One region of the Paenibacillus sp. J31R30 genome, then DNA from elsewhere that is predicted to be linked to it. Evidence: riboswitches for the same ligand, from Rfam matches in the RefSeq annotation. Region 1 holds a riboswitch; the other holds the start of a gene.
What was found. A riboswitch is a leader RNA that binds a small molecule or an ion and turns the genes downstream of it on or off. The one in region 1 is predicted to bind thiamine pyrophosphate.
Positions count from the first base shown of each region.

Region 2: linked by a shared signal. The riboswitch ahead of AC58QO_RS29775 (ECF transporter S component) and the one ahead of AC58QO_RS17660 (thiamine phosphate synthase) in region 1 are both predicted to bind thiamine pyrophosphate.

Region 1 covers NZ_JCAUAV010000004.1:146,637-162,684, reverse strand. Annotated here, with positions in the region: gene AC58QO_RS17680 (methyl-accepting chemotaxis protein) at 1-519, shown strand, start outside; gene AC58QO_RS17675 (bile acid:sodium symporter family protein) at 539-1,522, opposite strand; gene hflC (protease modulator HflC) at 1,704-2,576, opposite strand; gene hflK (FtsH protease activity modulator HflK) at 2,573-3,583, opposite strand; TPP riboswitch at 3,712-3,810, shown strand; gene AC58QO_RS17660 (thiamine phosphate synthase) at 3,955-4,575, shown strand; gene thiO (glycine oxidase ThiO) at 4,575-5,801, shown strand; gene thiS (sulfur carrier protein ThiS) at 5,785-5,988, shown strand; gene AC58QO_RS17645 (thiazole synthase) at 5,993-6,760, shown strand; gene thiD (bifunctional hydroxymethylpyrimidine kinase/phosphomethylpyrimidine kinase) at 6,996-7,838, shown strand; gene thiE (thiamine phosphate synthase) at 7,835-8,488, shown strand; gene AC58QO_RS17630 (ArsR/SmtB family transcription factor) at 9,062-9,673, shown strand; gene AC58QO_RS17625 (aminopeptidase) at 9,677-10,792, shown strand; gene AC58QO_RS17620 (MmcQ/YjbR family DNA-binding protein) at 10,869-11,186, opposite strand; gene AC58QO_RS17615 (AraC family transcriptional regulator) at 11,332-12,183, opposite strand; gene AC58QO_RS17610 (sugar phosphate isomerase/epimerase family protein) at 12,327-13,178, shown strand; gene AC58QO_RS17605 (nucleoside phosphorylase) at 13,512-14,243, opposite strand; gene AC58QO_RS17600 (sulfite oxidase-like oxidoreductase) at 14,245-14,922, opposite strand; gene AC58QO_RS17595 (ABC transporter permease) at 14,955-15,878, opposite strand; gene AC58QO_RS17590 (ABC transporter permease) at 15,862-16,048, opposite strand, start outside.
Region 2 covers NZ_JCAUAV010000015.1:108,364-124,411, forward strand. Annotated here, with positions in the region: gene AC58QO_RS29745 (heparinase II/III family protein) at 1-1,001, shown strand, start outside; gene uvsE (UV DNA damage repair endonuclease UvsE) at 1,059-2,006, opposite strand; gene pyk (pyruvate kinase) at 2,272-3,684, opposite strand; gene AC58QO_RS29760 (helix-turn-helix transcriptional regulator) at 3,811-4,593, shown strand; gene AC58QO_RS29765 (DUF3105 domain-containing protein) at 4,594-5,289, opposite strand; gene AC58QO_RS29770 (methyl-accepting chemotaxis protein) at 5,511-6,956, shown strand; TPP riboswitch at 7,029-7,139, shown strand; gene AC58QO_RS29775 (ECF transporter S component) at 7,276-7,872, shown strand; gene AC58QO_RS29780 (ABC transporter ATP-binding protein) at 7,889-9,412, shown strand; gene AC58QO_RS29785 (energy-coupling factor transporter transmembrane component T family protein) at 9,403-10,200, shown strand; gene AC58QO_RS29790 (YuzC family spore coat inner layer protein) at 10,268-10,663, opposite strand; gene AC58QO_RS29795 (S-layer homology domain-containing protein) at 10,789-12,156, opposite strand; gene AC58QO_RS29800 (nitroreductase family protein) at 13,014-13,601, shown strand; gene AC58QO_RS29805 (sensor histidine kinase) at 13,602-14,972, opposite strand; gene AC58QO_RS29810 (response regulator transcription factor) at 14,969-15,661, opposite strand; gene AC58QO_RS29815 (DUF2269 family protein) at 15,816-16,048, shown strand, end outside.

The DNA of each region.
Region 1 (16,048 bases):
GCCCTGAATGCAGCCATCGAGGCTGCTCGCGCGGGAGAGCACGGGAAAGGCTTCACCATCGTGGCCAGTGAGGTCCGTAAGCTAGCCGAACAAACGAGCTCCTCTGCCCAACAGATCGCGGATCTCATTCAGGATGTTCAATCCAATAATCAGGCATCCATCGATTCGATGGATCGTGTGATTGTAACCTTCGAGCATGGTAACGATGCTGTCGTTGCTGCGGGGCGCGCTTTTGAACACATACTGAAAGCAGTCCATTCCATTGCTATACAAATGCGCGATGTTCAAGGAGCATCCCAGCAGGTATCCGCAAGCACACAGCAATTCAGCGTGACAATGGAGGAAATTTCGCATCTATCTACACAGCTAGCGAAGAACGTGAAATCCGTAAGTAAACGTACAGACCAGCAGGATCAACTCATTTGCAAAACGTCACAGCTTGCGGATTTACTAGGTGCGCTAAGTGATAAATTAAATGACATTATGAAGACGACAGAGCAGTCATTCTCCCAGACATAGACGGTCGTCGACAACCCATTTACATGTTTTTAACGCTATTAACTTGTAAGCTGGATGTATCGCTTTTCAACGCATATTTCCGATTCAGCAGAAAGCCGAAGAGGGAAGCTAGTGACTGTTGGAACAGCATGCCAAGCACAACAGGAATCGCAACGGGTGGCGGGAAATAAGCTACAGCGAGTACCGCGCCCGCACTAATATTACGCATACCACTGTTAAAAGTAAGGGCGACCACGACATCTTGTTCCCAGCGGAACAATCTAGCGACAAGCCAGCCGATCATGTAGCCCAGCGAGGCTACGATGAGCACAAATGCTGCCAATCCGAGCAATTTTGCGTTGAAGTCCCGCAAATATGGTGCAATGACAGAGCTATTAATCGCGACAACGATGCCCATAAATATTTTGGAAAAAGGGCCTAAACGGCCTCCCCATTGCTCCTTAATTTTCCCCCGCGTCCATTGATTCAACAGCATCCCGATGAGTGAAGGAACGACGATCATGAAGAAGAGACCTTTCATCATGGCAAACGTATCTAGCTGAACTTTGGTACCAACCAACACAGACAGCGTATACGGCACGACGAAAGGTGAAAGGATCGTATCCATCAGAATAATCGAAAGCGTCAGCACAATATTGCCTCGATAAATCGCCACCCACACAAAGCTAGTAATCCCAGTTGGAATGGCTGCGGCTAGAATAAGTCCCGTAATGGTCAGTGGTTCGTGACTATACGCAGCATGTCCGAGACCGAGCGCGATAAGCGGCATCCCGACATGTAGAATAAATAAAGTTGCAAGGAGCGGCAGCGGTTGAACGACAACCTTGATGAACTCCCGAAAGCTGGAGGAGATACTCCCCGAGAAGGTCATGAAGGCAAATAACCATGGTGATAAATAGGTGAATCCAGATAAGTGGCTCCCGAGTAGAACCCCGACAAGGACACTGATGGGTGTGATGAGCGGCAAAATCTTTTCTAATTGACGATTTAACTGAGGCAGCATCTAGGTGAACATCCTTTCGTGACCAGTTCAGAACGGGTGCATACGTAAGCCGAATTGATGATGATCATACAATTGTAGCAGATCAATTAACATAAGATAAGAGTCGATTGGAGGAAGGTTAATGACATGAATATAAAAAAGCATGCCATCCGTAGATGACATGCTCTGAGAGATAACCAATTTATTTACCAAGTAAAATTTTCGTGTAAGGAGAATCGATAGGCAGCATGATGACCGGCTCTCCTTTAAATGAGACCAAGTAACTATCCAGCGTACGATAGAAATTGTAGAAGGCAGGGTCCTTGCCGTAAGCGGTGTTATAAATTTGAGCGGCCTCCTGCTCGCCTGCAGCAACAATTTTCTTCGCATCTGCTTGGGCTTGAGCAATCAACTCACTTGCCTGTCTGTCGGCTTTGGAGGTGATTTTCTTGGACTCCTCATCCCCCTCGGATAAGTACTTCGCCGCAATGGATTGACGGTCAGAAATCATCCGTTTGTACACGCTTTGCTTGTTGGAATCCGGCAGATCGGTACGTTTGATACGAACATCGACGATTTGGATACCGTAGTTATCGCGCTCCATCAACTCCGAAACTTCCTTCGTAATCTCATCATTGAGGTTACCACGTTGCGTGTTTTCGCTGATGATATCGCTGTAATTGATCTCCGATAACTTTCGTCTAACGGTGTTATACACAGCGGCATCAATGCGCTCTTCCCCGCCAGTGATCGATTGAATCGTGCGCAGGAACTGCTGAGCATCAACAATCCGCCATACCGTATAGTTATCAACTTCGATCGGCTTTTTATCTTTGGTCAAAATGGAAGTAGGCTTGCTATCATACACCATCTGATATTTGGGAAGCGTACGAACCGATTCAATGAATGGAATTTTAAAATGAATGCCAGGATCCGTTTGAATTCGAACGGCTTCTCCGAACTTGAGAACGACGCGGTATTGCCCTTCTTTGACGATGAAAATGGAGATCAGGAAGAAAAAGACGAGAACGACACCAATGATGGATCTAAAAATCCATTTGCCTTGTAAGGTCATTTCGCAGTCCCTCCTTGTGTCGTGCCTGTTGCAGCAGCAGGTGTGCGCAGCAGCTCATTAATTGGTAAATATTTAACCGTTTCGCCGGTGCTATCGCTGATGAAAATTTTGGCATTCGGCAATATTTTCTCTAACGTCTCGATGATAAGCCTGCTCTCTGTGACTGATTTATTATTCGCATACTCCGCATAGAGGGCGTTAAACTTCGCTACATCCCCCTGCGCATTCAAAATCCGTGATTTCTTCTGAGCTTCGGCATTCTCAAGAAGAGCCTGAGCGTTACCGCGCTCCCTTGGAAGGATATCGTTTTCGTATTTCGTCGCCACGTTAATCTTCGTGTTTTTCTCTTCGCGAGCATTCGTTACGTCTTTAAAAGCATTTTGCACATCGCCCGCTGGCGGCTCGATATCTTGGAACTTCAAATCGACAATATGGATGCCTGTTTGATATTTGGTCTGCATCTCAATCAATCGCTCTTTGACCTTGCCTTGGACCTCTGTTTTTCCTTCTGTAATGGCAAAGTCGAGCGCTGTAGCGCCGATCACCGAACGAATCGCTGCACTCGCGGAATTGCGAAGGAACAATTCGGCATTATCAATGTTGTACAAGTAGTTACGCATGTCACTGATATTCCATTCGACAACGGCATCAGCGGATAAAATATTTTCATCCCCCGTAATCATCATCGCTTCTTCTTCGACGGGTGTAATTTTACCATTGGCTTCACGGAAGCCGATTTGGATACGCTGTGTCTTTTTGGCAGGCAGTACAATGACTTGTTGAATAGGGAAAGGGAGTTTAAAGTGAAGCCCGGCTTCCTTCTCCGTCGTATATTTGCCTAATGTCAAAATGGCCGCTTTCTCATGCTCCTGCACCGTATAGAAGGTGGACTTACCAAAGATAAGAACGAGAACGACAATAAGGCCGATTATGATTTTGGTCATCAAGCCTGGCGGAAGCGAAGTTGGTCTTCGTCGATCGGGTTCAGGCAGTACAAATGGTTCCATTGAAAACACCCCTTTAATATAAGATTTACTGATATGCTATACGAGAAGTATTGGAAATGGTTTCAATAGGAAATTTGTTATTTCCAAGTGTTGGCTGTCATGCTATGATATTGAGTAATTGCATACGAATGAATCCCTAGGGGCGCCGTGAGGCTGAGACAGTGTAGACTGAACCCTTTGAACCTGATCTGGTTTATGCCAGCGGAGGAAAGTGGAACGAGCTTTGGAGCCGATTTAATATCTGTTTATGATGAGGCAGCCTACAACCACTTTCCGGAGGAAAGTGGTTTTTTTATATTTAACGGCGATGTCAGGATGGTTTGCTTGCTTATGAGCACAAGTGATATTTGGTGGAGAGGAGTGGGCTGTAGGTGTCGGAGAAAGAGCTGCATGTCGTATCCAATGGGAAGATTACATGGTCAGAGATAGCGAAGATTGCGGCACAGATTCATCCGTATGTCACAGCAATTCATATTCGTGAGAAAACGAAGTCCTTGGACGAAGTGTTTATCGGTGTACAGTACTTGTTGGAGCAAGGGATTCCAGCTAAAAGTCTGTACATCAATGGTTTCCCTTCTATTGCGCTAGCCTTACAGACAGGGGGGCTTCAGCTTCCAGGCACGACGCCATCGCTTGTTATTCAAGATGAATTGTGTCGAGGGATACAGCGCATCGGAGTCTCTGTGCATCAGGCAGATGAGGCGAAATGGCGTGAAAAAGAAGGAGCCGACTATGTCATGTTCGGCCATATTTTTGCGACAAACTCGAAGCAGGGAGTGCCGCCAAGAGGTTTGGAGCCATTACGACATTTAGTTAATCACGTTAATATTCCGGTGATTGCGATTGGCGGAATGACGCCTGCGAGAGTAAGGTCTGTTCTGGATACAGGAGCAGCTGGCATCGCAGTCATGAGCGGAATATGGGAAGCGGCGGATCCTCTCGGAGCCGTTCAAGCCTATCACGATGAGCTTAGGCAGATAGAGGTGAGTTAATGTCAGCAACAACTAGATCAGATGTCATCATCGTTGGCGGTGGTGTTATTGGTGCATCCATCGCCTATTACTTGGCCAAAAGAGGCCAGACCGTCACGCTGCTGGAGCGCAGCCAGCTGGGCACAGAAGCCTCGGCTGCGGCAGCAGGCATGCTCGGCGCGCAGTCCGAGATGGAGGACACCGGCGCCCTGTTCCAATGGGCGCGCAAGAGCCGTGCTATGTTCCCCGAGCTAAGCGGGGAACTTCGAGAACTCACGGGCATCGACATCGGTCTCGTCCGTGAGGGGCTGCTGAACGTCGCGCTCAGCGACGTTCAAGAGCTAGAGCTGCGCGCGCGGGAGAAGCTCCAACACGCGGCGGGCGAGAAGGCCCAGTGGCTCAGCGCTGCTGAAGCCACGGCCATAGAGCCCGCGCTGAGCGGAGCAACGCGCGGAGCCCTCTACCTGCCCGAGGATGGGCAGGTAGATGCTCCGCTGCTTGCGGCGGCATTCGCGCAGGCGGCTGGGGTGCTTGGGGCGAACGTGCAACCGTTCGCCCAGGTGCAAGGGCTGCTGACCGCGCAGGAGCGCGTCATCGGCGTGCTGACGGCCGCCGGTCCGCTCTACAGCGACCACGTCGTCGTCGCCGCAGGCACGTGGAGCGGTCAGCTGCTTGGGAGCATCGGCATAGAGTTGCCGATGTATCCCGTGAAGGGCGAGTGCTTCTCCGTTAGGACGCCGAAGCCTGTCTTGAAGAAAACCCTGTTCACGCCAGGGTGCTATATCGTTCCGAAAGCCGGCGGACGGCTGGTAGTCGGCGCGACCGTCGTGCCGAACAGCTATGACCGCAAGGTGTCGCTCTCGGGCATAGCCGAGCTGATGGAACGCGCGAGGGGGCTGATGCCCGCACTCGGCGACGCAGAGTGGGAGAAGGCTTGGTCGGGGCTGCGCCCGCAGACTGCCGACGGACTGCCTTACATCGGCAAAGTGCCGACGGTGGAAGGCTTGTATACAGCGTGCGGGCATTACCGCAACGGGATCCTGCTAAGTCCGATCACCGGGAAGGTGATGGCGGATTGGATTGTAGGCGGAGATGGCGTAGGCCAACAAGGGATACAAGCGTTAGCCCCTTGGTTGGAGGCCTTCAGCCCAGATTTTTCGCCAGATACTACGCGAGTGAGTCATCAGGTTGAGGACGTATTTTCAGCCACAGGGAAGGAATTGATTAGATTTGAAACTACACATTAATGGTCAACAAGTAGACGTGCCCGATACGATTCGGACCGTTGTGGAGCTGCTCGCTCACTTCGATTTAAGTGACAAAATGCTCGTGGTGGAGCATAACGCAGCCATTTTACATAAAGAGGATCACGCTGGAGCCGAGCTTGCAGAAGGTCACAAAATTGAGATCGTTCATTTCGTTGGAGGAGGATAAACACATGTTAAAAATCGGTCCATATGAGTTTCGTTCACGTTTACTGCTAGGTACGGGGAAGTTCCCTGATTTTCAGATTCAAAAACAAGCGGTGGATATCAGTGAGTCCCAAATTTTGACGTTTGCAGTACGGCGGATGAATATTTTTGAGGCGAGTCAGCCGAATTTCTTGTCGATGCTGGATACAGCGAATTTCACGCTGCTTCCGAATACCGCTGGTGCCAAGACGGCCGAAGAAGCCGTTCGCATCGCGCGACTAGCGAAGGCATCAGGCCTATGCGACATGATCAAAGTCGAGGTCATCGGCGATGAAATGACACTGCTGCCCGATCCAGTTGAAACGCTGAAAGCTTCAGAAATGCTGCTGGAGGAAGGTTTTATCGTGCTTCCGTATACATCGGATGATGTATTGCTGGCTAAACGTCTGCAAGCACTCGGTGTACATGCGATTATGCCTGGCGCATCACCGATCGGGACGGGGCAGGGGATCATTAATCCGCTGAACTTGAGCTTCATCATCGAGCAGGCGACAGTTCCCGTGATCGTGGATGCAGGGATTGGTGCACCTTCGGATGCGGCGTTGGCGATGGAAATGGGAGCAGACGGTGTGCTTTTGAACACGGCAGTATCTGGTGCGAAGGATCCTGTCAAAATGGCATACGCCATGAAGCTCGCGATCGAAGCGGGACGCGCTGGTTTTGAGGCGGGGCGTATTCCGAAGAAGCGCTACGCGTCGGCGAGCAGTCCGATGGATGGGTTGAGCCGGGTGTAGGTTGGCTTTGGCTAACGGGCACAGAATACGTTATTTGGTTTATATATAATGTTTTGAAACACTAACGGACACAGAGGTCGCTATATAGTAGAATTTCCCGATTACTTGGAGAATTCGGCTGTATAACGGCTGTCGTGTCCGTTAGATTATGGAGATAGTTATGCGAATATCGATAGTGTCTGTCTTGACCGTTAGGTCATATAATTCCGAAGGTTAGTGCGAGAGGGGGAGAACCATGGCGATTTACAAAGCATTGACGATTGCCGGCTCCGACAGTGGCGGTGGAGCTGGCATTCAGGCGGATTTAAAGACATTTCAAGAACTCGGCGTGTACGGCATGTCCGTGATTACGGCAGTAACCGCACAGAATACGCTGGGGGTGCAAGGGGTCTACCCGATGAGCGCGGAAGCGATCGAGCGCCAACTGGCGTCCATTGGGGAAGATTTGCGACCTGATGCCTTGAAGACGGGGATGCTTTTCAGCGGAGAGATTATTCGCATTGTGGCGGCGGCGATTAATCAATATGGCTGGAAGCAAATTGTTGTAGACCCGGTGATGATAGCCAAGGGCGGGGCTTCACTTTTGCAGCAAGAGGCGATTGACGCGATGATTCAGGAGTTGCTGCCGCTAGCTGATGTAGTAACACCGAATATCCCTGAAGCAGAGGCGCTTAGCGGGATGCGGATTACGGACGGGGACTCCCGGCAGAAGGCAGCGATACGAATTCATGCATACGGCTGCAAGCACGTGATGATCAAAGGCGGCCATGAAGCGAATACTGAGCAGGCGACGGACCTCCTGTATGATGGAGCTTCTTTTACCGAGTTTACTTCGAAAAGATTGGTTACCCCGCATACGCATGGAACAGGCTGTACTTTTGCGGCCGCTTTGACGTCGGGATTGGCGCAGGGACTTACAACGAAGGCGTCCCTGCAGCTGGCAAAAAGCTTCATCCAGGCTGCGATTTCGGAGCCTTTACATATCGGAAGCGGGCATGGTCCGACGAATCATTGGGCGTATCAGCAGGGTGTTCGTGCTGTTGATATCAAAGATGTTGCCACGCGAGGTGTGCTATGAACTTGAATGAGGTGCAGCTGCGCGAGGCGCTGCGGTTGTATTTGGTGATGGGCAGCCCTAACTGTGCAGGGGCTGACCCGTATGAAGTGCTGGAAGCCGCCATCGACGGCGGCATCACGATGTTTCAGCTGCGCGAGAAGGGCCCCGGCGCCCTGCAGGGGCCGGAGCTGCTCGCGCTAGGCGCACGGCTGCGCCGCCTTTGCGCGCAGCGCGGGATCCCGTTCATCGTGAACGATGATGAACGGCTGGCTCTAGAGCTTGAGGCCGATGGGATCCACATCGGCCAAGAGGATGCTCCGGCCGCTGCCGTGCGGAAGCGGCTGCCTAATATGATCGTGGGCGTATCGGCCCACGATCTGGGCGAAGCCCAGTCGGCGCTGGCCGAAGGCGCCGACTATCTCGGCGTAGGCCCCCAGTACGCCACGCGCACGAAGCTCGATGCGCGTGAGGTCCAGGGGCCTGCCGCTATTGTGCGGATGCGCGCAGGCGGCATCCAGCTGCCGCTCGTGGGCATCGGGGGCATCGATGCCACGAATGCAGGCGCCGTCATCCGCGCTGGGGCGGACGGCGTGGCGGTGGTTAGCGCCATCGCGGGTGCGCGCTCACCGCGTGAAGCTGCCGAGGCGTTACGCAAGCTGCTCTGCAAGTAGCTACTTACCACCCCTCATTCCACGCTCAGAGTAACGAATGACAAAAATCATTATTTGTTCGTTGAAATTGTGTGGTTTTGAGTATCTGATATCATTATTTGTTCGTTGAAATTACTAGACTTAAACAATTGATAGATGAATACGCCAAAGTTTCTGCCGGAACTATACCATCCTCACTTTCGCGTACTAGGATAACGAATAACAGATGAACTGGCTAGTTCAGCCCGGCTTTTCACTTTCTTAGAGACGTTTCTACCTTTATTGGTGACAGAAACGTCCCTTTTTGCTACCATAGTAGAAAGCTTAATTTCGGTAATCCTTTAAAGCGGTGAAATGTCGCATGGAAAAAGGTCTCGTACTGAATCATTAGGTAGTTAAACCGCAATTGACATAGATTCTGTTTAGCATTATGATACGGTTAAAAAGATTTGACCGTCGTTTAATTAATCTTGATAAGAGATTAAAAGTTGACCAGGAAGTGCATGTCGGAGGGCTTTTTCGAGTTTAATACACTCGTTCTAGTAGATGGCATCTACGTTAAACTTGGTACTAGAGAGGGAGGTCGGATCCACGATGAAACTGCAACCTGTTTATATCATTGAAGAACTCGAACAACTCAAAACAATTAGTGATCCACTCCGCGCTAGAGTACTGCTTTATCTCATAGAGAAGGCTTATACCGGCCAGCAGTTGGCTAAACTGTTAGGGATGGCGCGCGCAAAGGTGCATTATCATTTGAATGAGCTTGAGCGTCATAATTTAATTTTTGTTGTTCGTACGGAGCTTAAGAATGGTATTGTACAAAAATTCTATCGTGCTGTAGCACGTGGTTTTGTGCCTGGCGAGAACTTGCTCCCATATGTTTCGGAAGTAGAAAATTATTACCGAGAACGTACTTTGAGCGTACTTGGACATGCTAGAAACAGAGCAATTCATGCGCCAGAAGAGGCGTTTCAAATTCCGTCCCCCGACAGATCCCAATGGCCTATTCTTATGACGCAGGTTGAAGTGCAGATGAGTAGAGCGAAATTTACCGAATGGTTGAGGAAATTCCGCGCTTTAATCTATGAGCTGGACGCTGAGCAAGAAGAGAATGGGGACTGGTTCTATTTGACGACGGTCGGCTTTCAGACGCATGAGAGGGGATTTGACCCCGTCGAACCCGCCACCGAAGAGGAGAGATAACACATGTTGGATCCTAGATTAACTAAGCTTGCTGATGTATTGGTGAATTACTCCGTGAAAGCGAAAGCTGGAGAAAATATTTTAATTGAAGCGTACGGCATTGATTCTGCGCTGGTGAAAGAAATCGTGAAAAAGGTTCACGCTGCTGGCGCGCATCCTTTCGTAAACTTGCGTGATCATGCGGTGATTCGCGAGCTCGTTATGAACGGTACTGAAGCTCAAATGCAAACGTGGGCGGATGCTGATGCGTTCCAAATGAAACAAATGCAAGGTTACATAGGTGTACGCGGCGGCGCAAATATTTATGAACTGTCGGATATTCCGGCTGATCGAATGAAGTTGTACAATTCCGTGTACTATCAACAGGTTCATTTTGATGTCCGTATTAAAGATACAAGATGGGTTGTTCTTCGCTACCCAACGTCGTCCATGGCGCAGCTGGCTAGTATGAGCACAGAAGCGTTCGAGGATTTCTACTTCAATGTATGTACGATGGATTATGGCAAAATGTCCAAAGCGATGGATCCGTTGAAAGAGCTTATGGATCGCACAGACAAAGTGCGTTTGGTTGGTCCTGGCACGGATTTGACGTTCTCGATCAAAGGCATCGGCGGCGTGAAATGCGATGGAGAGCTGAACATTCCAGATGGCGAAGTGTACTCCGCTCCAGTGCGTGATTCCGTTAACGGTATCATTTCGTACAACACGCCTTCACCGCATGATGGCTTTATTTTTGAGAACGTTGTGCTTCATTTCGAAAATGGTAAAATCGTTAAAGCGACAGCGAATGACACGGATCGCATCAACGAAATTTTCGATATGGACGAAGGTGCACGCTACGTTGGTGAGTTCGCTATTGGCGTGAATCCTTATATCAAGCATCCGATGAAGGATATTCTGTTCGATGAGAAAATCGACGGCAGCTTCCACTTCACACCAGGGAATTGTTATGATGATGCCTACAATGGCAATAAATCCTCGTTGCACTGGGACATGGTCAACATTCAACGTCCTGAGTACGGCGGCGGTGAAATTTGGTTTGACGATGTGTTGATCCGTAAGGACGGCCTGTTCGTATTGCCAGAGCTTCTCGTATTGAATCCGGAGAACCTGAAATAGGTTGCCCGTTTTATGAAAAAAGGTTGTCCATCGTCGTTATAGACGTGGGCAACCTCTTTTTTGTTGCAAACAAGCTTTATGACATTGTGACTTTCAACTGCTGGACGAGCTTCTTTGGCGCAGTTCGCGCATACCCTTCCACGATCAAGTCCTGAATCTCTGTCCATGGCACGAGTTCAACGTTCAAAATGCTAACCCAGCCATGACGGCCAATATAAGGCGTTTTGTGATAAGCTGTGCCGTCCTGACCTAAGAGGAACTCCTGCGTAGTAAGGTTCGTTTTGAGTGATGTTGAGATTTGGCCATCGGTCTCGCCCATAAAAATAAAAGGTTTGTCTTTGACACGAAAGGTGGTGTGGCCAAAGCCATCTACCTTTTCTTCTACTTCTGGCAGCGTAGTGCAATACTCACGGATTCGGGCAAGAAGGGCTAGTCCTTGAGTGGATTGAATTTGATCGTGTGACAGATGGAATCAACTCCTACGGATGGATTTGAATGTTCAAAGGGGATTGCGATTTTCCAAGGTGAGCTTCGGCCTTTTAAACTCGTCGCTGCTGCGATTGGTACTGCCGCGGCGGCAGTCCGACAGCCTTTTTAAACGTGCGAATAAAGTTTGAATAGTCATTGAAGCCTGCGAGCTGGCAAGTGTCGGTGACTGTGGAGCCCTCGCGCAGCAAATGCTTCGCCTTGGCAATACGCTTGAACAGGATATGCTCGTGAATCGTGCTGCCTGTATGTTTTTTGAACAGACGGCATAAGTACGATCGGTTCATGTAGACGACCTGCTCCAATACCTCGAGGGAGAGGTCTTGATCTAGATTTTCGTCAATGTAAGTGAATAGGGAGGAGAGCTTGTCTGGCATCATGACTTGCTCTTCTTGTTTGCCTTGATTCTGAAAGATCCGATTAATAAAAACGAGCAGTTCAATGAAGGTCGAAACGTACAGGATCTCTGATCCTGGAAGTGCTTGAGGACGCCGATACATTTCCATGCGCTCATAGAGCTTCATGATGTCGTCGATTTGCGGCGGCGTCAGTCTCATCCGATTTTGCTCACCAAAAACGCGGTTATCAAAGCAGTCCAACAGGTTGAACTGTGGAGAATTGAATTGCTGCAACAGAGCGGGATTGAAATGAATAACGACGTTCTCGTAACGCTGTTTTTTCGATTGAAAATTAGGCCGATGAAGCTCATTGCTATGCATAATCAGCAGGTCGCCATACTGCAGGGGATATACTTGCTTTTCGATAAAATAATGAACGTCACCTGTAAGGAAGAAGTAGATTTCATATTGATCCTGGTGCTGGTGGAAATCCAGCGGGATTGGATTATGGGTGACCGCATGTCGAAAACTGATCATCCGATTGAGATTGTTATATATTTCCTGCATGTGAAGATCTCCTCTATATGAGCCCTAGTCAATATAAGCAAACTTTTGCCCAATTAATGCAATGAATACGTTTTTATTATACTGCAAAATATAGGAGAGTTAAACATTCAACCTGATCTGCTTATACTTAAGGAGGATTATATATGAAATTATCCGTATTTACTGTCGCAACACCAGATTTAACACCTGAAGAGCTTGCTAAAGCGGCCGCTGCTGCTGGTATTACTGGCATTGAGTGGCGCTTCAAAGATATCCCTGCGGACGCAGTGGGAGAGACTCCATCCTTCTGGAGAAACAATCTGTGCTCCATCGATCCATCGGCTTCGGATGCAGAACTAGACCGCTTCAAGCAAGCGGCGCTTAATGAAAACCTAGTGAATCTGAGCATTACACCGTATTTGAATAACTGTGATGTAGCAGAAACGGAGCATGTCTTCAAAGCAGCTCAAAAAATAGGCGTTCCGTTCATTCGTGTAGGCGTGCCTGGTTACGATAAAAGCAAAAACTACAACGATTTGTTCGCCAAAGCGGTGGACTACCTTCACCATTGCCAAGAGCTTTCGCAGCAGTATGGCGTGAAAGGCTTGATTGAAATCCATCACCAAACGATTTCGACCAGCGCAAGCTTGGCGCACCGACTCGTTTCTGGCTTCAACCCCGACCACATTGGTGTGCTTCACGATGCAGGTAACATGGTGCATGAGGGCTTCGAGAACCACCGTATGGGCCTTGAATTGCTCGGACCTTACCTTGCGCACGTGCATGTTAAGAATGCCGCATGGACGCTTACAGGCGAGGAACAAGACGGCATTAAGCTTTGGAAAAGCGAATGGGCACCGATTGATGCGGGTATCGTGAACTGGAAGCAAGTACTTGGCGATTTGAAAGCAGTCGGCTACGACGGCTACCTCGGAATCGAAGATTTCAGCGGTCAATTTGGTTCACAAGAGATGCTGAATAACTTCTCAGCGAAAGTGAAGCAATGGTTGGCATAATTGTATAAGAGAAAAAACCTTCAAAATCACTGTAAGTGGGATTGAAGGTTTTTTTTGTTTGGTTATTTGGTGGCAAAAATGCAAAAGAGCATCCTTTTCAGGGGAATGAACTTGAACGTTTTAAATAAGTGCAAAAAAGCATCCTTTTGGATCGGAAAGGTCTTGAAAGGGCTGAAATCGTAGAAATTGATGCCTTTTCGCATCAATTTCAGCCGAAATCGTTGATTTATTAGAAAAAAGATGCACTTTTGCACTTCTCAGCCAAGGTGGTGCATGTAAGCTGGTGGTTGCAATAAGGTGGAGCTGCTAACTGAATAGATAGCTTATCTATCTCTATTTACCTTCCGTATGCAGCTTCACAATCGCACGAATCGCAGCATCAATCTCCCGCTCGATAGCGCCAGAAACGACATCCGTATGCGGATTGTATACTTCCCGCAGATCGGCATCGGCATAGCCATCCAAGGCGACGATGGCTCCAGCACGCACACCACGAAGGGAAGCGATGACATAGAGGGCGGCAATTTCCATCTCGACCGCTAATGCGCCAGCTTGCTTGTATTTACGATGAGGGAATTCCTCGACGCCTTGGAAGAAAGCGTCCAAGGTCACGGTAATTCCTTGCTTCACGAGTCCGTCGGTTTCAGAAGCGGCTTCGTACAGCGCGCGGGTAACCGTGTGATCAGCAACCGCAGGGAAGCCATGTGGCACCAACTGGCGAGTTAAGCCTTCTTCGCGTACCGCTGCGGTGCTTACAACGAGACTCCCAGGTGGCACATCGGCGGAATAAGATCCAGCAGTGCCGACGCGAATTAGCGTCGTGACGCCACCTTTGATGAGCTCCTCGAAGCAAACTGCCGCTCCTGGCGACCCGACACCATGACTGACAACAGTGATAGGAACGCCTTCCTTTTCGCCAACGAAGGTCCGGTATTCCCGGCTGAAGGAAAGCTCGCGTGCGTTGTCCAGCTTGCGCGAAATAGCTTCTGCTCTGAACGGGTCGCCGCACACGATGGCATAAGGAGTTAAGTCTTCCGAATTGACTTGTAAGATAGGTAAAAGCAACTTAATCGAACTCCTTTCTGACCCACTCGTCTTCTGGGATGGGAATAGCCTCACCTGAGAAGCGCTGCTCTTGGAACGGATCGGCGACGTTATGGAAGCCATTGCGCTCCCAGAAGCCTTCGCGGTCTTCCGCCATAAACTCGATGCCGCGAATCCATTTGGCGCTTTTCCAAAAGTAGAGATGAGGGACGACGAGACGAAGCGGCCAGCCATGCTTAAGCGTGAGTGGTTTGCCATCGAAGGTCATAGCCAATAAGATATCGTCACCCATCAGATCAGCGAGCGGCACATTCGTTTCATAGTCATTGTCCGCATGAATCATGACATATTTGCCTTCTGGTTTAACATCGATTAGTTGAAGGAAATCTCTGAAGCGCACGCCTTCCCATACCGTATCCAGCTTGGACCAACGGGTTACACAGTGAATATCACACTGGATTTGCGTGCGAGGCAGGGCCAGTATGTCGTCGTAGCTGAATGTTTTCTCTTCGGCTACTTGTCCGAAAACGCGCAGTGACCACTCCGCCATATCATAGTTCGGTACTTCGCCCTCATGCAAAATGGGGAAGCGTTCCGTAACCGCCTGGCCTGGCGGAATTCGACCAGCAAGCTCTAGTGGAACTTCTACAGCGGGAATTTGCATGCGCTTGATGCGTTCCGCTTTGGTGTCTTTATGCATCTGCCATCCTCCTAAGCTTATGCGTATCTCTTTTATCGCGAACTGCCATTCGCTTTCTGGGCATCCGCCAAGTAATTGCTTTTACGGAAGAACAGCATCGCAAGCAATGTCACGATATAAGGCAGCATTTGTGTGAAATGGGTTGGTAATGAGAAGCCTTGAAGTCGGATACTGAACGCATCCATTAAACCAAACAGCAAGCTGGAAGCCATGACGCCAATCGGATTGGCCTGTCCCAGCATGGTTGCAACGAGTGCGATGAAGCCGCGGCCTGCGGTCATGCCTTCGGTGAACATGGTCACTTGGCCCAGTGAAAGCTGTGCGCCAGCTAGTCCGCAAAGGACACCACAGATGAGAACAGCCAAGTACTGCATCCGATTGACCTTAATACCGATACTTTTCGCGGCAACCGGGTTTTCCCCGACAGCGATCATACGGAAGCCGATTACTGATTTGAATAGTAAATACTGAAGTGCGAATACAAGCACAAAAGCTAGATAAACAAGAGGGGAATGTCCGGAAATGATCCCGCCAATAACAGGGATATCTTGAATGAAGGGGATGTCCCACTTCGGAAGTCCGATCATATTTTTATCATAGTAAGCGCCTTTGACATTAAAAATGGCTTTCAAACAAAAAGCGGTTAATCCTAAGGCTAAGAAGTTGAATGAAATACCGACGACGATGACATTCGCTTGCAAATGGATACTCATATAAGCAAATATCAGTGAAAACAGCATGGTTACGGCAATGGCTATGATCACGGCAAGGAATACGTTGCCTGTGTAGTAGTTGCCAACTATTGCCGAGAAGGCGCCGACCAAGACGAACCCTTCCAAGCCGACATTAAACAATCCGACCCGCGAACAGATCGCCCCGCCGAGTGCTGCAAGAAGAATGGGAGCGACCATGCGAAGCATGGAGTTAAATAAAGACACATCAAGAAGATGCTCCATCGCTCTTGCCTCCTTTCCGACGTTTCCATAGGGTAAAGCTGAATTTAGCAGTTACAAAAAGAATGAGCAATGATTGAATAACACTGGATATCTGCAGTGGAATGTCTGTATTCCGTTCAACACCCATGCCTCCGGTCTGCAAGGCAGCAAGGAGAAGAGAGGCGATGGCT
Region 2 (16,048 bases), on a different contig from region 1:
TCGCTGTTCCTAAGGTGAAGCAGGTAGCCTTATTTCAGCAGAACTGCTTCCTTCATGGTCGCAAGATCGTTAATTTTTCCGATTCGCCCGAGGAATGGGATGTGTACATCGGGCTGACCCATGAAATGGCGCGGCGGTTTCCGGAAGTGCTGCTCCCAGAATATACGTTTCAGGATAAGGCGGTGTACGATCATTGCGGCCGATGGGCGCCTGCGTTTCGCAATATGATTTGGTACGAGCCGAGGACGCAGGGGGAAGGATGGAAGGAGGAGACGATATATCTAGCGGATGCGCAATGGATAGTGTCGCGGGTCGAGAAGGAGGAAGGGAAGTTCAGCTTTGCCGCCAAAGGCGGTTATAACGACGAGCCCCATAATCATAACGATGTCGGGCATTTCATCGTCCTAGCTGGGCAAGAGACGTTCCTGGCTGATATCGGAGCTGGGTTATATACGAAGCCGTACTTCGCGCCCGCTACGAGGTATTCCTTTATTTGCAACAGTGCGCTGGGGCACTCCGTCCCTATTATGGATGGAGTTAGCCAACAGGCTGGTGCAGCTTATAAGGCAATCGTACGACAGGCCGAGATTACTACCGACTATGACCGGTTCGTCGTAGAGCTGCAGGATGCCTATGAAATCCCGGGGCTGCTGAAGCTGGAGCGAAGCTGGACTTGGCGAAAAAACGACGGACTGCCTAGGTTGGAGCTGGAGGATCAATATGTGTTCTCAGAACGAGCCGGCGCTGCGTTAACCGAGCGTTTCGTTTGCCAAGTGCAGCCTGTGGTTGCTGGAGCCGGTCGGGTCGAGCTTGTGGGTGCTGCATTCAAACTTGTATTGAACTATGACGAAACGTTGATGGAGCCGGTCGTGGAGCCGCTGCCGTCCTTGAACCATTTTGGGCAAGAAAAGGTGTACTATGCGTTGGATATGAGGGTACGCCTAACGGACGATTTGGAGCGAAGGTTGCATTTCGCGTTTCATTTTGAACAGCAGGCCTAACATTTACCTGGTGAATGGAGCCTAGTGTTGTGCGAACCTGACTAACAGTACTAGCATTCACCAACTCAAAACCCCACCCTCCAGCCGCTTAACGCCGCGGATCTTGCCAAGCTGCTCGGCTAAACGGAACAGCGCCAAATCCTTCACCTTCGCTTCAATCATGACGTCGATGCGAGGGAGGTCGATCTCTTTGCAGCTTTTCAGAAAAGCTGTCAGCATCTCTGGCTCGATGTAGTCAGCGTGCGAGCGAAATTCCTTCTCGCTTTTGGGCGAGGAGACGTGGATCTTCATCGGAAGGTCGCCCCATGTCTGGACGATCTGGGGAAGCAGCTCGATGGGGGATACAGATGAGGGATTGCACCAGTCATGGTGCAAATCCAGCATGCACGGCCGCTGCAGTTGCTGGCTCACGGCGAGCGTTTCCTCGAGCGTGTACGTTTTGTCATCGTTCTCGAATGTAAGCCGCCGCATCGCATGCTCGGGCACCTTCGGTGCATTGTCGAGCAGCTTCTGCGTCGCAGCGGCCTTATCGCCGTACACACCGCCAACGTGGATGTTAATGATGGCGGTCTCGTCCAATCCCATGCCATCTAAGATGGCAGCGTGGTAATTCAAATCGTCGATGGCGGCATCGACCACCTTATCGCTTCCGTTGAGCAGCGTGAATTGATTCGGATGCATGCTAAGCCGGATGTCGTGCTCCTTCGCGAAGTCACCGAGCTTGCGCAGCTCATCCGCGTATTCCGCGGCTACATCGATCCGCACATCCGGATGGGTGGCCAGCGGAATCAGCGCGGATGACAGCCGAAACAACCGAATGCCATGAGCCGCATTGTAATAGAGAATGCGCTGTGTGGCTTGGAGGTTTTTGCGGCCAATGTCAATGGCACGCTGCATGGCCTCCTCGCGCGGCCGCTCCGAGAAAAGCTTGTACGTGAACGTCGAGCTAGGTGTGTTGTTGAAAATCGCCATTGCGGTGGATACGAATCCAAGTCGAATAATCACGTGCAGCCTCCGTTACTCGATAGTAAAGTGTTACTCTAGTGTACCCTTTTTTCTAGCTAGCTTTCTCACGAATTTCAACTTGGTGCCAGCATGACAAAAAGCCTCCCATTCCACAGGACAAGAGTGGAAGGGAGGCTATCAAGTATATGCCCATCTATTTCTCCGCATTTCACCGATTTCCTAGCGATTACTCGAAATTAAAGGGAGTTTCTCCCACTATTTCGTTTCGCAAGCCAAAACGGCCGGAATTATGGAGGTTTTCCATCTAAACGCGCTCAACCTTCAACAGGTTGGTCGTACCTGACTTCCCAACCGGAATACCGGCGGAGACGACGGTGAGGTCGCCTTTTTTCACATAACCAAGCGTCTCCGCTTGGTTGATCGCAGAGCGAATCATCGCGTCTGTCGATTCGCAGAACTCGCCAAGAACAGGGATTACGCCCTGCACCATGCTCAATTGGCTGATCGCGTGCAGGCTGTTCGTTACCGCGATAATCGGTGCTTCTGGGCGATATTTCGCGATCATCCGCGCCGTGAAGCCCGTCTCGGTTGGTGTTAGAATCGCCGCTGCATGCAGCTTGTTCGCGGAGGATACTACCGCTTGGCACAACACCTCAGTGATTTCGTTGTTGGATTGAAGCTGTGCATTCACGATGGAGCTGTGATCCATCGTTTGCTCAACACGTTCAGCGATGGTCGCCATCATCGTCACGGACTCGATCGGATACTTGCCTGCGGCTGTCTCGCCGGAAAGCATGACTACGTCACTTCCGTCAAGTACGGCATTCGCCACGTCGCTCACTTCAGCGCGTGTAGGACGCGGGTTGCGCTGCATGGAATCCAGCATTTGCGTAGCTGTGATAACGGGCTTGCCAGCTAAGTTACAAGCGCGAATCATATCTTTTTGTGCGATCGGAACTTCCTCTGTCGGAATTTCAACCCCAAGGTCACCACGTGCAACCATGATGCCATCGGAAGCTTCCAAGATGGAAGCAAAGTTCGTCATGCCTTCTTCGTTTTCGATTTTGGAGATAATCGGTGTCAAGCCAGCGCCGTGCTGCTCCAGAAGAGCACGAACTTCGCGAACATCATTGCCGTTACGAACGAAGGACATCGCGACGATCGAAATGTTCTCTTCAACGCCGAATTTGATGTGCATCACATCGCGCTCAGTCACACCCGGCAAGGAAGTACGAACACCAGGCAAGTTAACGCCTTTGCGCTGCTTCAACTGAGCAGGGTTCAAAACCGTACAAGTAACCTCTGTACCGTCGATCATTTCAACGCGCAGCTCGATGGAGCCGTCGTCGATTAACACGAGATTGCCCGGCTTTACATCTTGCGGCAAGCCTGGGTAGTTCACGGATACGCGGCTGGAGTCGCCGATAATTTGTTCGGTCGTCAAGACGATGCGATCGCCTATTTGCAAGTCATAAGAAGCATCTTTCAATTGACCGATGCGGATTTCAGGCCCTTTGATATCCATGAGAATCGGGATAATAACACCCATTTCTTGCGCAGCTTGGCGCACACGCTGAATACGACCGCGATGCTCATCGAGATCACCGTGAGCCATATTTAATCTGGCAACGCTCATACCAGCGCGAATTAATTCTTTCAGAGTAGGAACGGAGTCGCACGCGGGACCCATCGTACAAATGATTTTCGTTTTACGCATCGTGAAGGACTTCCTTTCGCATGTAAGAGATTAGTTGGCTTCATTATATGCCTTATTGATGTAAGTTTCTATGAACTATAGTATGATGAGTGTAATATAGTATTGTAATGAGGTGGCGATGATCCCATGCAGCTAACAGGCTTCCACTATGATAAAAGCAGCACATGGAACGAGGAACAATCCAATAAGCGCCCTGATTGGACACTTATTTTCGTGATCTATGGCCGCTGTGTGTACTGGATCAACGAGAAAAAACAAATGCTTGAGAAGGGGCAATGGCTGCTCATTCCGAGAGCTATCCCCTATTATGGTCGAAGTGTGCCTACAAAAATTCATGAAAAATTTGTGCTCCATATAGATGCACAAGCAGCTGCTGACATTTTCCCGCTGTTCCAGCAATCGTCCCATACCTTTCGTCAGACAGGCAAATTTGACATTATCGCGGATAGGCTGCGACTGATCTATCGCGGATGGCAAGACAAACAGCCCTATTACATGGCGCTATGTGAAGCGCATCTGCAAGAGCTGTTTGTGTATCTCCAGCGAGAGTGGGATCAAGCTGCCACGACCTCGGCAACCGCACTTCTCGTAGAGCAAATGAAGGGGTATATCCAGAATCATTACCGCGAGCATGTAACCAAGGATGAGCTAGGCGCCTGCATCAGCCGATCTCCGAATTATGCGGCGTCTCTTTTTCGCCAGGTCACAGGTCAGACCATCAGTGATTTCGTGCACGTCACGAGGATCAAAACAGCCGTCTATATGCTGCGTCATTCCGCACTGACCGTAACCGAAATAGCCGAATTTATCGGCTATAACGACCCTTCTTATTTTTACCGTGTCTTCCGCCGAATTACGGGTTTAGTGCCTACCGAGCTAGTTTCAGATCGTGAAGCGATCCGCAAATAACTACATCGTTCCGCCGCCGAGTCGCACGTTAGCAGGGATTTGTTCAGGACCTTTGTTGATATAGTCGTAAATAAATGTACCCACGCTGGCTTCATCGTATTTAGCAAGCGCCATGGTTTTCGTCCAAGCGGTCACGACAACTTCTTGATCTGCAGGTACATCTGGGTTAGGTACAGCGAGAACGCCAGCACCAGCGGTCACGAAATGAGTCATATATTCGATTTGATCGAGCAGCTCTTTCGGTGCGTCGGGATGGTAATGGATGATGATATCGCCGTGCTCCAGATTGTGGACAAGCTTCTCATAACCCGGTCTCTCCTTATAGAAGCCAAACTTCAGATCGTGAGGGCTGTGTGTGCCTGAGGTAGGTATTTTCATCTCGTACATTAAAGTGCCATCCTTGTGATCCCGTCCAAAGTCCTTATCTGTTGTGACCTTAATAGGTGCGTGGAAATTAAGCTTGTCTAGACTATACTTACCGGCGGAGCTTTGAATGAGTGAAGTACCTACACTGCCAATAGCGATAATGAGTAGGGCGTGTGAAATAAGGAGCCAGGTTTTATGCTTCTTTTTCAGGGCTTGCTTTTCGGCTTTTTTCAACCGAGAGGTATTATCTTTGTTCATTCTTGCTGCCAGCACATAGCCAATAATCGCTGCAATCAGCATGGCTAGTCCGATATAAAGCAACATTGTCATCGTTTCAGTCCCTTCCTGTATGGTGGAATGATCCTTCCTAGATAAGCTTTCTTAATTGAGAAAATAATGAAGACACTACAAATTGTAGTTTTTATATAGGGTAGAAGTCAACTTCTATTATGAACCAGATTTCGGCAGCTCAAATAGAGGATTTTGGGACCTCTTTGTGGAATAGTGTTGGAAAATGTCTGAATTTGTAGAAAGCAATAGGAGGAGTAACGATGTCTGAGCAACTGCTCGAATTAAACAGAAGAAATGGCTTAATGGTTAAGCTTTTATGGGCGTGTCTTGCACTTGGGGTCGCGGCTGCGTATACATCTGTATCTATGATGATAACCCTTTCTTCGGTTGGCGTACCGATTGCCATTTTATGCACGATTTTAACGTGGAAGAAGATTGCGATTCCGTATACGAAGTATGTTATTGCGGTCGGGCTTAGCGCGATTTCCTATTTTTTCATGTCGAATAGTGCTTCGTTATTTGGTCTATTTATTCTGTACCTAAGTCTAGCCCTCATTTCTTTATATATGGATTATAAGCCGCTTGTGCTGAATGGTGTGCTGGGTCTTATCAATATGAATTTTTACATAACAACGCTAACTCCAGCGGTGGATCCGATCGGGGTGAATGCTTTTTATTTGCTCACGATCATGACACTCATCGGTCAAGGTCAAATCGGTACAAGAATGCTAACGAATGTTGCCAAAAGCGCAAAAGAATCCGAACTGTCTCGGTCGAAAACAGATGAAGTACTCTCAGGCGTGCGTACGACGACAGAAGTGCTTGGTACATCAAGTGGAAACTTGCAAGAGAATGCTGCTGTGACAGGTAGAATTACGGAGGAAGTGGTTGCTGCTTTTCAGGAAATTACAATCGGTATTGAGTCACAAGCGTCCAGCATTAACGATATTACATCAGCCATTCAGAATGTGAATGAGACGGTTGAACAGACCACTGCGGCATCGAATACGATGAGCAGCAGGTCGCGGGATACGGCGAGAATGACGAACGAGGGCAAGACTCAGATGGAAGATTTGTCGCTCAAAATCAATGATATAACCGTCATCGTCACTGAGACCTCCGACATTATGAATGAAGTGAATGAAGAGAGCGTGAAAATTGGGAACATTGTTTCCACCATTGCCGAGATCGCGAATCAGACGAATTTATTGTCGTTGAATGCTTCGATTGAGGCTGCTCGTGCAGGCGAGCACGGGAAGGGCTTCTCCGTTGTGGCGAATGAAATTCGGAAGCTGGCGCAAAATGCACACATCGCATCGACTGATATTTCGGAAATCCTCGGCTCGATTCAGGCGAAAGTCGTGACAGCTGTTGAGAAGGTTGCCGTTGGGATTACAGCCGTAGAATCAGGTAAGAAATCGACAGATAGCGTGAACCAATTGTTCGAGGTTATCAACACGAATACAGTGGAAGTCATGGCGCAAGCAGAGCATCTGCAACGCATGAATCAACAACTGCAAGTCTCCTCACAGCGTGTCGCAGAAGAGATGACGTCCGTTGCAGCGATCACAGAAGAGTCGGCAGCTTCCGTTCAGGAAGTATTGGCTAGCGCTGAAGTTCAGCAGCACCGCGTACAGGATATTGTGGACAGCATCCGTCAATTGAGCGGGTTAACGCAGGATCTGAAACATCTGATCGAGAAATAAGCGTTATGCTTTCAGTCTTTGGGAAAAAAAGGATTGCCAAAAAGCGGCTAATCCGCTACAGTTAAGCCAAATGAATAGCAACACGGGTGCTTGATGAAGTCAGGCTGAGATAGTGGCCCTATGCCACTGACCGTTAATCTGATCTGGATAATGCCAGCGTAGAGACCTTATGTGCTTTTTATGCACGAATGTTCAAGCCTGCCGTTAATCCGGCGGGCTTTTTTTGTCCCAAGGGGCGAAGAAGACCATGTATCCAAGGTTGGCGTGTTCGCCTATCTCATTGACAAATATGGATTTGGGAAAAGGAGTCGAGTAGAAGATGGCGCAAAAGGAAGCAAGAAAACAAGGGTTGAAGCTGACCGATATTTTGATCACGATTGTGATATCCGCGGTGTTCGGTGTGATTTATCGGGTATGGGGACCGTTGTACGATCTGATGAAGCCGCTAGGCTTGCATGTGGAGCAGTTAAGCTATGGGATGTGGTTCATGGCAGCTACCTTCGCGTTCCTCGTTATCCGAAAGCCAGGAGTTGCCCTATTAGCAGAACTGGCGGCAGCAACAATTGAGGCGTTGTATGGCGGGCATTGGGGAGTGGGGACGCTTGTATTTGGTTTACTTCAAGGGCTTGGTGCGGAGCTAGTGTTTGCGGCATTCCGCTATCGCCGTACGAATGTTGGGGTAACCATCCTCGCGGCTTTCGCTTCAGCGATCATGTCCATCTTCGTGGATACCTATTATGGCTATATTGAACAGCTCAGCTTCTGGAATTACGTATTGTTCATTAGCCTGCGATTACTGGGCAGCGCTTTGATCGCTGGCGTGTTCGCGTACTATTTAACGAGTGCATTGTCTCGCACAGGTGTACTGAATCTGATTCGTCCGGTGTCCAAAAAAGATTACGACGTACTGGGGTAACAAGATGAGTGAGGGAATGAGCGTTACGAATCTGAGGTTAAAATATCCTGGCGATGACGCCCCCCTGATCTTTCAGGGGGTTTCCTTTTCCACCAGGCCAGGCGAGAAAGTACTGCTTCTGGGGCCAAGCGGCTGCGGCAAATCGACCCTGCTTCAGGTACTAAGCGGGATCGTGCCTGACATGATCGAGCTGCCGCTGAAAGCGGATGAGATTCACAGACCTAGCCGGTGGGGGTATGTGTTTCAAGATCCGGATACACAGTTCTGTATGCCTTATATTGACGAAGAGATCGCGTTCGTGCTGGAAAATCAGGAAGTGCCAAGGGAAGAGATGCCTGCGCGTATTCGGCATTATTTGGACTTGGTTGGGCTGCAGATGAGTGATGCGCACACGCTGATAAGTACGCTGTCTCAAGGGATGAAGCAGCGGCTAGCGATTGCTAGTGTGCTGGCGCTAGAGCCAGAGGTGCTCTTTCTCGACGAGCCCACGGCGCTGCTAGATGATGAGGGCACGAAACAAGTATGGGACACGATCAGGAAGATAAGCGGGGACAAAACCCTTCTCATCGTAGAGCATAAAATTAGCGGCATGTTGGATTTACTCGATCGATTGATCATCCTGACACCCGAGGGTAGGGTGCTAGCAGATGGACCGCCGCAAGCCATGTTCGAGATGTACAAAGATCAAATGAGGGAATATGGCATTTGGTATCCCGCGGTGTGGGAGGATTATGCCAAGGAGCAAGGAAATAGGGCTGTTGCGGGAGTGCTGGAACAGGGGATCAGTCAAGAGCTAGCGGGAGTGAGAAGAGACGACCCGAGGAGAGCACCAGAAGGCGCAAAGTCCCTTGAGCCCGTTATGGTTTTTCAGGATTTCGCAGGGCTTCGCGGCGGGCAGATCAGGACCTCTGTGGATAACTTTAGCGTCTATCCAGGTGACTGGATCACCGTTATCGGTGCCAACGGTGCTGGCAAAAGCTCGCTCCTCCTCGCGATCATGCGGCTCATCCCGACCCGCGGAAGCTGTGTGATCGCGGGTGTGAAGGGCAACAAAGTCGAGCAGCTTGCGGAGCAAGTCGGCTTCGTGTTTCAGAACCCAGAGTTCCAGTTCGTCACGAACTCCGTGGAGGAAGAGCTGAGCTATGGCTTGCCAAAGGGTCAGCAGAGGGGCCAGTGGGCAGCGGCTGAGCAGCTACTCCAAGAGTACGACCTGCTCGCGCTGCGCGAGCGGCACCCGTTCCAGCTCTCGATGGGCCAGAAGCGCAGGCTCAGTGTGGCGTCCGCGATGGTTCGCGGGCCGCGGATCCTGCTGCTGGATGAGCCCACCTTCGGGCTCGATGCGCGCGGCACGCTGCGCATGCTCGAGCAGCTGGAGCGGCTGCGCGCCAGCGGAACCGTGATCGTGATGGTGACCCACGATCACGAGATCGTCCAGCGCTGGGCCACGCGCGTCTGGCAGGTCGAAGCTGGGCGCGTGACGGAAGGCGCGCCCGCGCCAGCTCGATTAGCCACGGGAGGTGAGCCGCAGCTATGCAAATAACGTTCAGCTTTCGCGAAACGTGGCTGCACCGGGTGAACCCGGGGGTGAAGCTCGTCTTGTCGATTCTGCTATTCATCGTGGTCGTCTTCACCCATAATATCAACATGATGCTGTTCCTGACGATCGGCGCATTGCTCCCGCTAGCCTTGTTGTCGGGTCATCCAGCCAAAAGATTGCTGCTGTATACTTCGCCATTTCTGCTGCTTTTTGTGTCATCCTCAGCTGGGATGATGATGTTCGGAAACGGAGAGACCCTATGGTTTCACTTGGGGATTATTCGCATCACCGAGGAAAGCTTCTACCGCGGCATCCATCTTGGTTTGCGCGGTATGCAGGTGGCCGCCGTAGGCCTGCTGTTCAGTTTGACCACGCGGCCTGTCGCGTTGTTCTACGCGATGATGCAGCAGTGGAAGGTCGCGCCGAAGTATGCGTACAGCTTCCTGGCGGCCTTGCGCATGCTGCCAGTCATCCTTGAAGAGCTGCAGACGCTTCGCTATGCGCTCAAGGTCAGGGGCAAGCGCAAGCAGCGGAATCCGCTGACGTCGTGGTACACCACGATGCGGATGATCGCCATTCCGCTGCTGGCTCAAAGCATTCGCCGTGCCCACAGGACGGCGGTGGCGATGGAAGCGAAGCGTTTTTCGATGAGTCGTAAACGCACGTACTATTATGTATCCTCCTACTCCAAGTTGGATGTGTATTACAGCCTCTACTGGGTCATGCTCATTGCAGCAGCTCATTGGCTAGCGGTAACGTGGCCGCTTCTGAGCAGTGTGGATATCCGTTGATTGTGTAGGAGAAGTAAATCAAAAAGAGCAATCTAACCCCTTATGAGGATTGGATTGCTCTTTTTCATTATTCGCCCCATTTGAGCATTAGGGTGACTCGGCAGCATGGATTTCCGGTGATGCGTGGACCAACCACGAACTGTACAGCACTGGGAGAGTAGCTAGTTTCGATATTCGAGTCACTACCGAAGGTATTAACGATACGATCTACTTCTTTTTTGTTGCCGCTTTGAGCATTCGTCATTAATTGCTGTGCGATTGAGGGGTCTGTGAGCTTTTTGACGACCATGGAGGCATCCTTTAGCAAGTGCTCAGAGATCACGACTGAATTAGAAAGCATTTTGGTATCCACTGGCGGAAAGTCGCGGTCCCACGCCCAGTATGGTGCATAGTGATAGGGATGAACTGGATACAGATGATACTGAACTGGGGGATAAGGATACAAGGTTGGGTCGTTGTACATCGAGACCGACCCCTTTCTGTAAAATGATGGGCACTAGCAATATATGTATGATGTAGGCGAGTGTGCATCCTCGTACAAAAAAAGCTCCCCAGGTGGGGAGCTGCATTCCTTCGTTCAACTTCACTTTATTTCGTTAGTGTAACGTAACTAGTAACTTTTACACCCGTTGCTGAAACAGCTGTAAGTTCAAAATATGTCACATTTCCCGTTACATGCACGATGCCATCGGAATCAACGGATACCGAGCCAACAGTGGAACCTGCTTCGCCTCGCACATCATTCGTGATAAATAAAGTGCCTAGAGCAAAGTTGTAATTAGGAATGTCGAGGCCCTTGTAAATGTTTCCATAGCTATCTGTAGCCGTAAGATCCATGGCTGTGTAAGCGTTGAAATTAGCTTTGTACACATTGTCAGCTACATCTATTGCCATGAGTTCAGTAATGGAAGTTTCCCCTGCAGTCAAAGTCTTCACAGTAACAGGATCACTCTGGACAGTTACGCTGACATGCAGTTGTTTGGCTTCCCCTGTACCAATTTGCACAATAACACTTACGTCAGTAGTTCCTGGTTTGATCCCCAGCACGTAGGCATGATGGTCGGAAGTAAGGCCTACTTTGGCAATGCTAGGATCTAAAGAGACAACAGACTGTACAATTCCCGGAATGGCAACATCTTCACCAGCAGGTGATGTGAATTTTACTTTGATCTCTTTTGCAAATTTACTTTGAGTAGGATCTTCAGCTATCGTTTTTGTGATGATACCTGTAGCCGAGTTAGTTAAACCACTATCGATGACACTAGCTAAATGGTAATCACCTACAATGGATACATTGCTTGGGGTAGATGGTGATACGACCGGCGGCTTCTGAGCGTTAAATGCATCTTGAGCCCCATATGAGCTAAGAACGAGGTCCTCACGAGTCGCGGCTTGGTCCCCACCTTTGCTAGTTGGATGAATACCTAGTGCAGTGGCCTGCTTAACCGCATCAGTGTACCAAGGCGAACTGGCCATAGAAACTGTTTTTCCTAATCCTTTAAGAAGCACGGTATCCAACTGGGCCGCGGTAACGGATTCGCCAGGGTGGAAGGTTGTATCTGTAACGCCGTCGATGAGACCGGCTTTTTTGGCCGCTTCAATATAAGGGATCGCCCAACCGTTAGCCGTGTCATTCGCATGAACATCCGTGAAGCTGGACACGTTAATAGTAAGATCAACCGGGACATTGTAGATTTTCGTAGCCACTTTAGCGAATTGAGCACGAGTCATATTTTGCGCAATTCCGAAAGTTGTATCCGAGACGCCTTCGAAAATACCATCAGCGATCATACGATCGATTTTGGTCTTCAAAGCTGCGTTGCTTCCAGCTAAATCTGTAAAATCAGCGCTTGTTTTAACGGCAGCGGAGGCAGGTTGAACGAGTGCCAGAGAAGTGAATAAGGATAAAGCCATGGCAGCCGTCGAGATCAGTGTAAGTTTTTTATTAGATTTCATATAGGAAGGCCTCCTTGGCATGTTACTAGATTTGTGTTTCTAGCAGATCAGGACATCTAGTATTTCACGTGCTTGTCTTGTTGCTACAACTATAGCTTGCCTGAGCATCCACGTCACTGTCAAATTTCTGGCAGTCGAACCAAGAGAGTGCTAAATTCATGTGAAGTTATCTTTCCTTCCGACGGATAGAACACTGAATAGGACGTCTGACTTGCGTGAAATTGGTCCACTGAGAATGATAATTATCCTCATTTGCTAACTTTTAATTAACTACTTTACAAATGTAAGTGAGTTGAGGTAGACTGAACTCAACAAGATAACATTTGGAGGAGGTAGAGATCATGGGTAAATGTGCATGCGGAAACACGCAAAATGTTGAGGGGAACTGCGACGGTTCACACGCGAAAAAAGATAAATAAGGTATGATACATAGACGATTTGAAAAAGGATCCCGCGAGGTTAGGCTCGTAGGGATCCTTTTTTTGCGCGTAAGTGGTCAAAGATGCTACAAGGCACTTATTTTGGGAGAAAACGGCGAAACGGTGGGAAATAAGTGCGTAAGTGCAACCTTTTAGACCGAAAAGGTGCTCAGAAGTGGCGTGGTGGCGGAAATAGTTGCCTATTTGCATGTATGTTAGATCGGGCGGTCCAGCCGCTGGAAAGGTTGCCTTTTTGCACTGTTGCAGCCTTCACAAAAGAGAGGCCCCCGCCATATTCATGGCTTGGAGGGTCCCTTGCTTAGATTGTTGGCTGTATGAGCACTGCGCCATCGTGTCCGATGAAGACGGAAATTGAAAATGCGTGTGGGAACATGTACAGTTAAGTTATGATATTAGCTGAAAGTGGGAGTGGGAAGCATGGAAGTGAAAGAAGCGATTCGCCAGCGGCGCAGTATTGGGAAACTCAAGCAGGATCCCGTCGAGCACGCGCTGATTGAAGAGATATTGGAAGCGGCTGTCTGGGCACCGAATCACGCGAATACGGAACCTTGGCGGTTCTGGGTGATGTCGGGCGAAGGCAGAAAACTATTAGGGCGCGGATACGCCGAGGTCGCCATTGCGGAAGCGAAGTCAGGTGCAGATGCGGCACTGACGGAGGAAGAAGAAGAGCAGCTTCGCAACAGCACTGAGAAGAAAGCGTTTCGAGCTCCGCTCGTGATCGCTGTAGCTGTGTCTCCGTCCGAGAAGCCGGTCGTACCCGTGATTGAGGAGTATGCGGCTGTGCACTGCGCTGTACAGAATATGATGCTAGCCGCGCATGCGCTGGGCTTGGGCACGATCTGGCGTACAGGTGATCCCACGTATCATCCGAAAATGCAAGAGAACTTCGGTCTCTCAGGCAAAGAAGAGATGGTCGGCTTCATCTACGTTGGTTATCCGGAAGTCATTCCAACGAAGGCGGCGCGTGTTCCTTTTGCCTTGAAAACGCAATGGGTAACGGAGTAATCACCCCGTCACCAAATTAGATATAGCACGCGTGTTGAAGGGGAGCGTGACCGTAAACACGGAGCCTTCCCCCAATCGACTGCTCACTTCGATGGTCCCTTCATGGGCCACAATCAATTGCTTGGCGATGGCGAGACCAAGCCCCATACCGCCGCTATTACGGGCACGAGCTTCGTCCATTCGGTAGAAACGCTCGAACAGGAACGGCAGATGCGCGGCATCGATGCCCATGCCAGTATCGCGAACGGAGAGACGAAGGTGACGATCACCCAACCTCTCTATACATACTTTGACCTCACCACCCTCGGGCGTATACCGGATGGCATTGGTCAACAAGTTATAGAACACTTGCGTCATCCGATGAGCGTCGACCCAGAGAACGGTATTCTCCACAGCGCCATGAAGTGAGAGCTTCACAGCCTTACTCTGTGCATCTGGCGCAAGATGTTCCACAATGCGTTCTAGAAGACTATGCATATCAACAGGCTTCCGTTCTAGCGGAAGCTTTTTGGCTTCTGCCAGCGATAGCTGATGGAGGTCATCAACAAGCCGCGTTAAGCGAATGAGCTCATCCTGCAGCGGCAGCAGCACTTCCGGCAGAATGGGATGCGCCTCCTGCTGGAGCAGTTCAAGCTTACCGCTGATGATAGTCAGCGGTGTCCTCAGCTCATGCGCCACGTCAGCGGCCATGTTCCGGCGCAGCATCTCTGCTTGCCCGAGCTGCGCAGACATCACATTAAAGGCTTCAGCTACCTTGCCATACTCATCTCGGCTGGTCACAGGCGCTTGAATGCCGTATTCGCCTTTGCCTAATCGATCGAGCACAGGAATGAGCGAACGAAGAGGAGCGGTTAGTCGTCTAGCGAGCCAATAGATTAGGAAGAAGGAAAACACCACGAAGACGAAAGTCCCTGCGATGAGCAGGAAACGGGTCGAGCTGAGAACGCCAATGCGCAGCTGGGACATCACTTCCGCACCTGCATCATGGTAGATCAATGTGCCAATCCGTTCGTCACCCAACATGAGGTTGCTGCGAATGCCGAAGGTTCGGACTCTTTTAACCGGAGTATCCCCGCTCGTCAACACGACATGGGAATCCGGAGCCATCAGGATCACACTTGCCCCTTTTTCCCTAAATGTCTTAGGAAGGTGAGCTGCCCAATAAGATTCAATCCCCGTCCATGTCTCTCCAGTCGTTTGATAGTATTGCAGGAGAGACTGTGAAACTTCGCCGATTTCATCCTGCCGCGAGGCTTCGACCATCACCTGCAGCACATCCTTCGTCAAGAACTGTGTGACCACTGCAAAGATGATGCCCATTCCCACAATGAAGGAAATCATCGTAATAAACAGCTTGCGCCTTACACTCATAGCTGATCACCGAACCGATAGCCGAATCCATATACCGTCTGCACGAAAAGGGGAGATGAAGGATTGTCCTCAATTTTCTTTCTCAGGTGACTAATGTGCGCATCTACGGTACGTTCGTCGTTCAGAAAGTCATCCTCCAACGCGCTTTGCAGCAATTGTAGTCGGCTGTACACAATCCCTGGTCTCGCTGCCAATGTGATTAACAGCTTAAACTCCGTTGGCGTGAGCGAGATCTCTTGGCCCCGTTTACGGACCAGACATTTCGCCTCATGAATCGTCAAATCGCCGCGTTGTAGTTCCTCCGCTTCGCCCTTTTCATGGAAAGCGAGCCTTCTCAGGACCGAACGAATTCGGGCTGCCAGCTCCCGCAGGGAAAATGGCTTCGTCAAATAATCATCGGCGCCGACCTCAAGACCCACAATTTTATCCGTCTCATCCGTTCTCGCCGTAACCATAATGATCCCGACGTGGCTGGACCCGCTGCGCAAACGCCGACAAACCTCGATTCCGCTCATTTCTGGCAGCATCCAGTCTAGGACAACGAGTGCAGGTTTATGTTCGTGGGCGAGCGCCAAAGCTTGCGTTCCCGTTGTAGCTGTTACAATATGAAAGCCTTCCTGCCGCAGATAGGGCTCCATGAATTCAAGCACCTGTCGCTCATCATCGACGAGTAAAAGCGTATGTGTCATGCCCATAATCCTCATTTCCATAACGAATTAAACTTAGTATACCTTTACTCTACCAGCTTGTGGGGACATTCATCCAAATCGCAACGCATCTTCACAAGTTCACAACATTGTGAAGGTATAATGCTCCTTAGTTAACGCATGGGGAGGATTATCAATGAAAAAATTAAGTCCAGTCGGCATGAAATGGTTGAAAATTGTGCATATCTCGCTTGTTTCGCTATTTTTTGGCGGCATCATGAGTTCATTAGCCTTAAATATGGGCATTAGCCTTGCCACCTATGATGACACACTTGCAACATATAAAAGGATTGTGGTCATCAGTGACAGCATTATTCGAACGGGGGCGGTGGGCACATTGCTTGTAGGCTTTTTGTATGGCCTGCTGAC